Regions from separate parts of the Pseudarthrobacter sp. BIM B-2242 genome, predicted to be linked through region 1. Evidence: predicted binding sites of a transcription regulator. Region 1 holds the regulator's gene; the other holds the start of a gene.
The links. The regulator HrcA, encoded in region 1, represses chaperone genes, less so after heat shock. The targets are predictions, from matches to a motif close to TTNGCACTCGNNNNNNNCGAGTGCNAA.

Region 1 (5,505 bases):
AGTCACCACTGAAGCCAACCCCGATTCCGTCACCCCCGAATCGCTGGCGCTGCTGAAGAACGCAGGCTTCACCCGTGTCTCCTTCGGTATGCAGTCCGCCGTCCCGCACGTGCTCAAAGTCCTGGACCGCACACACACGCCCAGCCGCGTGCCGCAGGTGGTGCAGTGGGCGCGCGAGGCAGGACTGGCCGTGAGCCTGGATCTGATCTACGGAACACCGGGCGAGTCCCTCGATGACTGGCGGTACTCCCTGGAAACCGCATTGTCCTACGAGCCGGATCACATCAGTGCCTATGCCCTGATTGTGGAGGACGGCACAAAACTGGCCGCACAGATCCGGCGGGGCGAAGTCCCCGGGATTGACGACGACGACCACGCCGACAAATACGAGCTCGCCGACCAGCTGATCGGCGAAGCAGGGCTGGCCTGGTATGAGGTCAGCAACTGGTCACGGACGCCGGAGCAGGCGTGCCGGCACAACCTGGCCTACTGGCGCGGGGATGACTGGTGGGGGATCGGACCGGGCGCGCATTCGCACGTGGGCGGGGTCCGCTGGTGGAATGTCAAGCATCCCACCGCTTACGCGGGGCGGCTGGCGCAGGGGTTGTCACCCGCCGCAGGGAGGGAAACGCTCGACGCCGAAACCCGGGATATGGAGCGCGTGATGCTTGAGGCGCGGCTCGTCTCGGGGCTGGCCGTCGCCTCGCTGGGAGAGTCGGGCCGCCATGCTGTTGCCGGGCTGATTGCCGAGGGCCTCGTGGAGCCGCGTGCCGCCTTCGCCGGCACGTTGATCCTGACCCTGAAGGGTCGGCTGCTGGCGGACGCCGTGGTCCGAAGGGTCCTGCCGGACTGACCGGCCCAACCAGCGCAGGGTCACTTGTTAACACTCGCAGGCTCGCGTCGGGGCCCTCGGGACCCCGTTTAGCAGGTGGATGGGCCCACGCCTGCAGGGTTCCCTGGCCGAGCTTGCGAGGCGAGGGTGCAGGTGGGGATTACTTAATCCAGCGCAGGTTGTACTGGTAGCGGTGCGGCTGGCCCTTATTAACGTGGATGCCGGCGGCCACCGAGAAGCAGGTCAGGGCAATCCAGATGAGGGTGGCAATGACGGCGAAGATGTTGCCCACCACAGGAATGAACACCAGCAGGTTGGCCACCAGTGCCGCGATGGTGGGCGGCAGGCTGAAGTTCAGTGCTTCCTTGGATTCCTGCGCGGTGAAAGGCCCGCGTTCACGGAAAATCAGGTAGATCAGCAGGGACGGCACGCAACCGAGGATCCCGCCAAAGTGTGCCAGTGTGGCCCATTGGCGGTCTTCACTGGCCGTCAGGGGCAGCGCATTTGCGGGAACGCCCTGGTACTCGGAACGGCCTTGGTCGTCCCGGTGCTCGCGTGCGTTTTGTGCCACGGTTTCATCCTTCGAAAGTGCAATGGTGCTGGTTTGGAAACGACCGGTCTGGTGAAAGGCAGTCTCCGCAGTACCAAGAATACTGGCTGTGGCGCCAAATGCCGCCGTCGGCTGTACGGGCCGGGCCCTGCCGGGCTGCGAAGAGCTAGGGTGCCGTCAGGAAGTCGATGACTTCCTCCACCCGCCCGAGCAGCGACGCTTCCAGATCGGCGTAGCTGCGGACTGCCCCCAACAGCTTCTGCCAGCCAAGGCCAATGTCCTCCTTGGTGGAGTGCGGCCAGCCGAACGCTGCAAGGATGCCGGTCTTCCAGTCCTGGCCCCGCGGCACCACCGGCCACTGCTCAATACCAAGAACTGCCGGCCGGATCGCCTGCCACACGTCGACATAAGGGTGCCCGACGATCAGCACGTTGCCGGCTGCCCCGGGGGAAGACATCACAGCCGAGGCAATGCGCCATTCCTTGGAGTCCGGCACCAGATGGTCTACCAGGACCCCCAACCGCCGGCCGGGGCCGGGGCCGAACGCGGCAACCGCCCCCGCGAGGTCATCGATACCGTGCAAAGGCTCCACGACGATGCCCTCCACGCGGAGATCATCACCCCACACCTTTTCGACGAGTTCGGCGTCGTGCTTTCCTTCCACCCAGATCCGGCTCGCCTTGGCCACCTGGGCACGCTGGCCCGCCACGCGGACGGAACCGGATGCTGTCCGGCCGGCAGGCACAGCGGCGGCCTGCCGGGGCGCCGGAGGCATCAGCCTGATCGGCCGGCCTTCCAGCAGGAACCCGTACCCCAGCTTGAAAGAACGCGACTTGCCCCGCCGGTCTTCGAGCGCAACCACATGCATGCCACCGGACTTCTCCACCCGGGTGACCGCTCCAACCCAGCCGGACTGGGCATCCTCCAGGACCATGCCGCGTTCCACAGCAACCTCGGGAAGTTCGTGCCGAACGGGCGCGGTAATCTCCTGCGGACCCCAGTTCTGGTAATGCATGGATTGATTCCGCCTCGCGCTAGATCGGGCCCCGGCATGTTCGCCCGGAGCGGTACCAATGCTAACAACGGGGTGAGTCATATTAGACTGTTAGCACTTAGGCATGTCGAGTGCTAACGAGCCTCGACCCGTGCCCTGCCAACTCAGGGCGCAACCATGGATGGAGGTGGAGTGTGAGCGAGCCGCGCAAACTGGAAGTACTGCGGGCCATCGTGGAGGACTATGTGCACTCCCGCGAGCCCGTGGGTTCCAAAGCCCTGGTTGAACGCCACCATCTGGGCGTGTCCAGTGCAACCATCCGCAACGACATGGCTGCCCTCGAGGACGAGGGCCTGATCACTGCACCGCACACCAGCGCCGGCCGGATCCCCACGGATAAGGGCTACCGGCTGTTTGTGGACCAGATTTCGGCAGTCAAGCCGCTGTCCCCGGCAGAACGGAAGGCCATCCAGTCCCTCCTCGAGGGCTCGGATGACCTCGACGACGTCCTGGACCGGACCGTCAGGCTCCTGTCCCAGCTGACCAACCAGGTGGCCGTGGTCCAGTACCCGCACCTGAGCCGGGCCACCATCCGCCATATCGAATTTGTGCTCCTGGCCCCGCGCCAGGTCCTGCTGGTACTCATCGCCACCACCGGCAAGGTGGAACAGCGCGTGATCGACATCGGCCAGGATCTTGGTGAGGACGCTATTGCCGCCCTGCGCTCACACTTCCTCGGGTCGCTGGCCGGCACGCAGCTGAGCCGGCTGGCGCAGTCGCTCCCGGCCGTGGTCTTCTCCGTCGCGCCCGGACAGCGGGCAGCTGCCCAGGCGCTGGCTCACGGGCTGGAAACGCTGGCCCACAACAGCCGTGAGGAGCGCATGGTGATGGCCGGAACAGCGAACCTGGCCAGATCCAATGTGGATTTCCCCCTCAGCATCGGTCCGGTGCTTGAGGCGCTGGAGGAACAGGTGGTTTTGCTCCGTCTGCTCAGCGAGATGGCGCAGGACCCGCGTGGTGTGGCCGTCAGCATCGGCCGGGAAAATCCCTACGACGGGCTGGCCGAAGCCTCCGTGGTGGCCACAGCATACGGGCCGGACAGTACGGCCAAGGTCGGCGTCCTGGGTCCCACCCGGATGGACTACCCGACCACCATGGCCGCCGTCAGGGCAGTAGCCCGTTATCTGTCAAGAATTCTGGGTCCGTAACAGCCGGTCCAGGCACGAAGAGCAATGCCGGCAGTCCCGCTGCCGGCAGTACAACAGGGAAGAGATACGAACTTTGAGCAGCCACTACGACGTCCTCGGAGTCTCGCCGGAAGCCACCGGAGAAGAGATCAAGAAGGCCTACCGCAAGCTGGCCCGCACCCTTCACCCGGACGTGAACCCCGGGGACGATGCGTCGGACCGCTTCAAGGCCGTGACCCACGCCTACGAGGTACTTTCGGACCCCCAGAAGCGCCGCGTCTATGACACCACCGGCAATGAGAACGGTACGGACAACGGTTTCGGCGGCGGTGGATACGCTGGCCAGGGCTTCGCCTTCCAGGACATCTTCGATACGTTCTTTGGTGCCGGCGGAACGTCGGGCCCGGCGTCCCGGGTACGGCGGGGCCAGGACGCGCTGATCAGCGTTCGGATCGAACTCCGCGACGCCGTGTTTGGTGTCAACCGGAAACTTGAAGTGGACACCGCCGTTACATGCCCCACCTGCAACGGCTCCTGCTGCCGCGAGGGCAGCCACCCCGTCCGCTGTGATATCTGCGGCGGCAGCGGCCAGGTCCAGCGGGCTGTGCGGTCCATCCTGGGCCAGGTCATGACGGCAGCCCCGTGTGGCAGCTGCGAAGGCTTCGGGACTGTCATCAAGGATCCCTGCAACGAATGCAGCGGCCAGGGCCGCATCCGCAGCCGCCGGTCACTGACCATCAAGGTTCCTCCCGGCGTCGCAACAGGTACCCGGATCCAGTTGTCCGGGCAGGGCGAAGCCGGTCCGGCCGGGGGACCATCCGGCGATCTGTACGTCGAGATCCGGGTCAACAACGACCCCACCTACGTCCGTGACGGTGATGACCTGCACGCAACGCTCCACATTCCGATGACCGCCGCTGCCTTGGGCACCGAAGTGTCGCTGGAAACCTTCGACGGGCTGCAGGAGATCGACGTCAAGGCGGGGACGCAGGCCGGCGAGGTCATCACGCTGCGCGGCCTCGGCGTCACCCACCTTCGCGGCTACGGCCGCGGTGACCTGATGGTCCACCTGCAGGTTGAGACGCCCTCGAAGCTGGACGCCGCGCAGGAGGATCTCCTCCGGCAGCTGGCCAAGCTGCGCGGGGAACAGTTCACTGAGGGCAAGCTGACTGCAAGCGGCGGCGTCTTCGCCAAGCTTCGGGACCGGCTCGGTAACCTGTAGCGGTGAGTAATCCCGTCTTCTTCAGCGGTGCCGGGTCGCTGGACCAGCTGGTGCCCGGGGCCCGCTACACCCTTGGCGGTCCCGAGGCCCGCCACGCCGTAACGGTCAAACGGCTGGCGCCGGGGGAGTCCGTGGACATTGCGGACGGCGCCGGAAAGCGGCTGACCGGAACGGTTGTGGCAGCATCACCGGCCGAACTGACCGTTGAATGCGCCGAACTGGTTGTGGAGCAACAGCCCGACATCCGGCTGGTCCTGGTCCAGGCCCTGGCCAAGGGCGACCGCGATGAACTTGCCGTGGAAACTGCCACTGAATTAGGGATCGACGCCGTTGTTCCCTGGCAGTCGGAACGCTCGATTGTGCGCTGGAAGGGTGAGCGCGCGGCCAAGGCCCATGCCAAATGGCAGTCCGTGGTCACGGCAGCCGCCAAGCAGGCCCGGCGGGCGTGGATCCCGGAGGTGCGCGCCGCCGTCGAAACCCCCGGTCTGGTTTCCGCTGTGGCAGCAGCGGACCTCGCGGTGATCCTCCACGAGGACGCGGTCCGGCCGCTCCGCTCGGTGCTGGAGGCCTGGCACGCATCCGGTCCCGTTGCAGGCCCCCGGGAAATCCTGCTCATTGTCGGGCCCGAGGGGGGAATCAGCCCCCGCGAAGTCACCAGGCTGTGCGGTGCGGGGGCCGTGACCGCGCTCCTGGGTCATCATGTCCTGAGGTCATCCACTG
Region 2 (5,505 bases), 760 kb from region 1:
GGCTTGTCGGCAGGTGCGGCAGCCGGTGCGGTTGCGGGTGCGCCCTGCTTCAGGGACGGCTTGCCCGTGGCCTTCGGCGCTTCAGGCAGGTCAAGCGGCCGGGGCGCCGGACGCTCGGCCTTCGCGGCCTCGACGTAGACGGGCTTCGGCACGTCAACAGGTTCCCACGTAGTTTCAGCAGGCTTTTCGGCGGCTGCAGCGCTGGTATCCCCCGCCGCAACAGCGACAGCCAAAGCCGCTTCCCGGAGTTCCATGGCGGTCAGGGGTTTTGGCTTGGGCTGGTGCGCTTCAGCGTCGAAGAGCCGGCTTTCCGGCCGGGCGGCCGGCTGTGGCGTGGCCACGGCCGGCGTGACAGGAGACTGGCGGCGCACGGGAGCGCTCATAGCGGCGCGGAAGGCGGCGTTCATTTTGGCCTTGCGGTCACGCACAGCCAGGAAACGCAGCAACGCCACAGCAAAAACAGTAATGGCCAGCCCGGTGACGGGCAGCCATGCCGTCCCAAGTCCGAAGAGCAGCAGAACGCCCGACACAAAGGCAGTCAGCAGTGCGACAACTCCAACGAGGGCGATGCCAGTTCGGCCATATCGGATCCGGAACCCGCCTGTCGTCGCACGGCCGGCTGTTTCGGCTGCGGTTCCTGGGCTCTTCCTGATATCCATGGCTTTCTCCTGCTGGGCGGTGATGTTCATGACCGTCCCGGCTCTCGGGTCCGATGATTCAACAGCTGGGACGTCCGCGAAATACTCGCCGGCGGCCTGGGCCTGGTGCCGGCGGTTTCGCAGGACGTACGGCGCTACCCATACGATCCAGAGCACGACGGCAACCACAAGGATCACTGAGCTGCTGAGGGGGATGTCCACAATCAAAACCGTATGAGCATTCGACCGGCCGCAGCGGCATTAGCCTCGGTGTGTCGCGGGCAACGTGGCAAATCAATGGATTTATGACTCCGGAAGGGCCCTTGCAGGTCAGGACCGGGCCGCAAGCCACCGGTTCAGCAAACCCTCCGGCACTTCCTCCGCCGTCAGGGCAAAAGACCTGTGATCAGCCCATTCCCCATTGATATGAAGGAAGCGCGGCCGGTAGCCTTCATCGCGGAAGCCCAGCTTTTCAACGACCCGCAGGCTGGGACCATTCTCAGGCCGGATGTTGATCTCCATCCGGTGCAGGCCCAGCGCCTGGAAGCAATGATCCGTGGCCAGGGCCACGGCGGTAGGCGCAATGCCATGACCTGCCCGGGCCTGGTCAACCCAATACCCCAGCGTTGCCATCATGGCGGAGCCCCACACAATCGATGAGACAGTCAGCTGGCCCACGATGACCGGTGACGCCGAGCGCGGCGTGCGTTCGGCGATAAGAAACGGCAAGGCGGTGCCCTGGGCGGCCTGAATTTTTAGGGACCGAACCATTTGCCGGTAATCCGGAAGGACGCCGCCGGGGGCCGGGTTGGAAGCTTCCCATGGTGCCAGCCAGTCCCGGTTGCGTGACCGGACCTCGGTCCATTCCCTCTTGTCCCGGTACCTGATGGGACGCAGGACCAGGTCACCGCACTCCAAGGTTGTGGGCCAGATGGGTCCGGAACGCACGGCAGCTATTTAGTGAGGCCGGCAGTGAAGCTCGGGAGCCAGTCGCGCAGGCCCGGGCCGAGGTCGTCGCTGTCAATGGCAAGCTGGACGCAGGCTTTGAGGTAGCTGAGTTTGTCACCGGTATCGTAACGGCGGCCGCGGAACACCACTCCATAAACGCCGTAGCCCTCGCCGCTTCCGGCAGCCAGTTCCTGCAGCGCGTCCGTCAGCTGGATTTCACCGCCGCGGCCTGGACCGGTCCGCTCAAGCACTTCGAAAACTTCAGGGTGCAGAACGTAGCGGCCAATGACTGCCAGGTTGGAAGGTGCCTCATCCACGTCGGGCTTTTCGACGAGCTTGTTGATCCTGACGTAACTTTCGCCGTCGATGGACTGAACGTCCGCGCAACCGTATGCACTGATCTGGGAGGGCTCAACCTCAATGAGGGCCACCACGGAGCCGCCCGTCTTGGCCTGGACTTCAATCATGGTGCTGAGGAGTTCGTCCCGGGCATCGATCAGGTCGTCGCCGAGCAGGACAGCAAAGGGCTCGCGGCCCACGTGCTGCTTTGCACGAAGGACAGCGTGGCCCAGGCCGTTGGGATCGCCTTGCCTCACATAGTGGATGTCGCCGAGGTTGCTTGCTGCCTGAATCGACTCAAGCTTGGCCAGGTCACCCTTGGCTTCGAGGGTGTCCTCCAGTGACGGAACCCTGTCGAAGTGGTCCTCCAGGGCGCGCTTGTTGCGGCCTGTGATCATTAGGATGTCGTTGAGACCAACACTGACGGCCTCTTCAACCACGTACTGGATGGCCGGCTTGTCCACCACCGGGAGCATTTCCTTTGGCATCGCCTTTGTGGCTGGCAGGAACCTGGTTCCGAGCCCTGCGGCGGGAATTACGGCCTTGCGTACAGTCTGCTGAGAGGTAGTCACTGGACTAATCTAACGGAGGGGCTGGTCATTCAATAATTGTTGGCCACCCAAACCTGGCACACTGCATCAGCGCACCCCCGGTTGGGACGGCGGCGCCGGCATAGGAAAGAAGGAACGGCATGTCCGACGGCGACAGGGCGGCAAAGGCCGGCATCCGTGCACTCCATCGCGAGCGCCGCACCGCGACCAACCCTGACCAGCGCGATGAGGCAGGTGCCGCCCTTGCGGCCCACGGCGCCGCCTGGGCCAAACAGCTGACGGGTGGAACGCCGTCGACCTTTTGCGCCTACTTTGGCGTGGAACCCGAGCCTCCCACCCTGCCCCTGATCCGCGAACTCCACCGCCACGGCCACACCGTCCTGCTCCCTGTCTGCGAGCCGGGCCGGCGGCTCAGCTGGGCACATTGGACCCCGGAAGCCGAGTTTGTCCGAAGCCGCTACGCCCCCGTCATGGAACCCGCCGGCACCCGCCACGACCACGACATCCTGGCCTCCGTGGCGGGGCTCTTCATCCCTGCCACCGCGCTGGACCGCAGCGGGAACCGAATCGGCCAGGGTGGCGGCTATTACGATGTCCTGCTGGGCTCCCTGGACAGCAGGGGGCTGGACATCCCGCTGGCCGCTATCGTCTTTGAATCCGAAGTGCTGCCCGCCGGAACAATTCCCGCCGAAGAGTTTGACCGGAAGATCCCTTTGGCCTTGACCCCCTCAGGCCTGGTGGCACTCACCGTCCCTTCCTGAGGGGCGCCCCGCGGCACTCTGGAGGGCCACGCGCCGGGGGTGATAGAATTGGCACTCAGGCCCTGCGACTGCTAATGGACGGCCCGTCCGTTCACGGCAACACAGGACCTCTCGTTTGCCCAAGAGGAGGAGCATCAGTGCCCACTTACGCCTACGCCTGCAAGGATTGCGGCCACGCCTTCGACGTTTTCCAGTCGTTCACGGACAGCACCCTGACGTCCTGCCCGGAGTGCCAGGGAGCCTTGCGCAAAAAGTTCAACAGCGTTGGTGTGGTGTTCAAGGGCTCCGGTTTCTACCGGACGGACTCCCGGGACGCCAAGGGAAGCACCGTTTCAGCTGCCCCGGCCGCCGCACCCGCCCCGGCAGCAGCACCGGCACCCGCCGCTGCTGCCGCCGCCAGCTGACCTTTCACCCACTCTGGCGCGGGCTGATCAGCCCGCGCTAAGGCTGGTGCCTCCGCGCTCCGGAAGGACGCGTCCGACGCCGCCGGGAGAGTTGTCCACATAGGCACCATTGCTGCTGTCTGGCGCTGCCCCGCGAAAGTAGCGTGGGTGCCATGCCCGCCACCCTTTTCCGCCCCAGCCGCCGGTCCGTTCTGCCCGCACGCGGGAGCCACCGCCCGCTCTCCGCACGCCGCCCTGCCGGCCGGGGCGGCAGCCACAGACTCGTGTCGTGGCTGAACCGGAACCGCCGCCTCGCCATCGCCCTCCTGCTGTGCGCAGCTGCAGGCATAACGGTCCACCAGCTCACTCCCCCGCCTGCCGACACGGCGATGGCGCTGGCCGCAGCGCGGGACCTGCCAGCGGGCACAGCGCTGGCGGCAGCGGACCTGATGCAAGTGAAGATTCCGCCGCAGATGGTGCACCCCGGAACCGTAACCGGCGCCGGGGAAGCTACTGGAATGCAACTGGCAGCCCCGCTGCGGAAGGGCCAGCTGCTGACCGATTCCCAGCTGCTGGGGCCGGGGCTCCTCACCGGTTCGCCGCCCGGCTCCGCGGCCGTGCCCTTAAGGATGGCAGATCCTTCCTCGATCCAGCTGGTCTCGCCGGGCCAGTTGGTCAATGTAGTGCTGACCGGTGCCAACGGCTACGACCAAAATTCTTCGTCGGAGGTGCTTGCCGCGTCCGTCCCCGTCCTCTGGACCTCGGGGCAGGGCGGCAAGACCGGGCAGTGGCTCGGCACAGCCGAGACCGACGGGCTGATCGTGGTGGCGGCAGCACCTGACCAGGCTGCCCGCCTGGCTGGCGCGTCCACGCAGGGCAAGCTGTTTTTTGTCCTGGTGGGGCCGTCAGGAGCAGCCGGGTGAAGCGGCGCGGCTTGTCTCAGCCGTGGGCTTTACCCCCAGTGCGGTGGCTTGTTTTCCTTCAGCCAGGCGTCGTGATCGTTGTCGGAATCATCGCCCCAGTTCCTGGCATCGTCCTCGGCAGCCTTGTTCGGCAGGACGCCTGCCGTGCCGCCCTCCTGGTCCCCGGGCACGGGCGACTGCGTGGTGCCTTCGGTGTCCGGGTGGTCGTTGCTGTCAGTTTCGCCCTGGTCGGGGTTCTGTGGGCTCACGGAAGCCTCCTCACTGTCCAGGCGTGCAGCCTGGCCTTCGTTAATGTCATGATGTGCCGCCCCCGTCGTCAAGGGGTCCGCGTCCTCGTCGAAAAAGCCTCCGGAGGCATTGCCGCGGCCGGGTGGAAGGACGTTTTCCAGGCCCAGGTAACCTGCAATGCGGTCAGCGCACGTGGAGGGGTCCGTGAAGACTTCGATGGTCCAGAGCGGCATGTAACGCCAGCCCATCCGTTCCAGCAGTTGCGGGCGGAGACGGCTCCGCTCGCGGACTGTCATGGTGCGGTAATGCTCCGTGCCGTCGGATTCAATGGCTACCGGCCACGGGATATCCGCGTCGTCCTGGCCCATGGTGCTCAGCGGGTCGGCTGCCGCCACCACGTCGATAACACCGTCGTACTGGTGCCAGACCCGGGCGCCGCGGGCGCGCAGCCTGTCACCGAGATCGGCTACCAGCGGATCTGCCCCGAGTGCCTGCTCGCTGGCAGCCGCCCGCGACGCCGGTGTTCCCAGGTCCGTCTTTCCCGCAATCTCACGGTTCAGGAGCTCATAGAAGTCCACGGCACCATAGGAAAGCCGCGTGTGGTCGAGGTCTTCGGGCTGGAAGCACGTCAGGACATGGATGGACCGCCGGGCACGCGTCATAGCCAGCGCGAATTTCTCACGGCCCCCCTCAGCAGACAGCGGACCGAAGTTGTGCAGCGCCCGGCCGTGCGG

Region 2: a site for HrcA is predicted at 3,286-3,312, ahead of IDT60_RS13375 (FmdB family zinc ribbon protein). Genes of this name have one in related genera too.

Annotation. Positions count from the first base shown of each region.
Region 1 covers NZ_CP061721.1:2,150,049-2,155,553, reverse strand. Annotated here, with positions in the region: gene hemW (radical SAM family heme chaperone HemW) at 1-853, shown strand, start outside; gene IDT60_RS09840 (DUF4870 domain-containing protein) at 993-1,403, opposite strand; gene IDT60_RS09835 (DUF3097 domain-containing protein) at 1,549-2,397, opposite strand; gene hrcA (heat-inducible transcriptional repressor HrcA) at 2,571-3,584, shown strand; gene dnaJ (molecular chaperone DnaJ) at 3,658-4,785, shown strand; gene IDT60_RS09820 (16S rRNA (uracil(1498)-N(3))-methyltransferase) at 4,788-5,505, shown strand, end outside.
Region 2 covers NZ_CP061721.1:2,911,393-2,916,897, forward strand. Annotated here, with positions in the region: gene IDT60_RS13355 (hypothetical protein) at 1-836, opposite strand, end outside; gene IDT60_RS13360 (GNAT family N-acetyltransferase) at 969-1,586, opposite strand; gene galU (UTP--glucose-1-phosphate uridylyltransferase GalU) at 1,592-2,497, opposite strand; gene IDT60_RS13370 (5-formyltetrahydrofolate cyclo-ligase) at 2,617-3,237, shown strand; gene IDT60_RS13375 (FmdB family zinc ribbon protein) at 3,375-3,641, shown strand; gene cpaB (Flp pilus assembly protein CpaB) at 3,794-4,543, shown strand; gene IDT60_RS13385 (AAA family ATPase) at 4,573-5,505, opposite strand, start outside.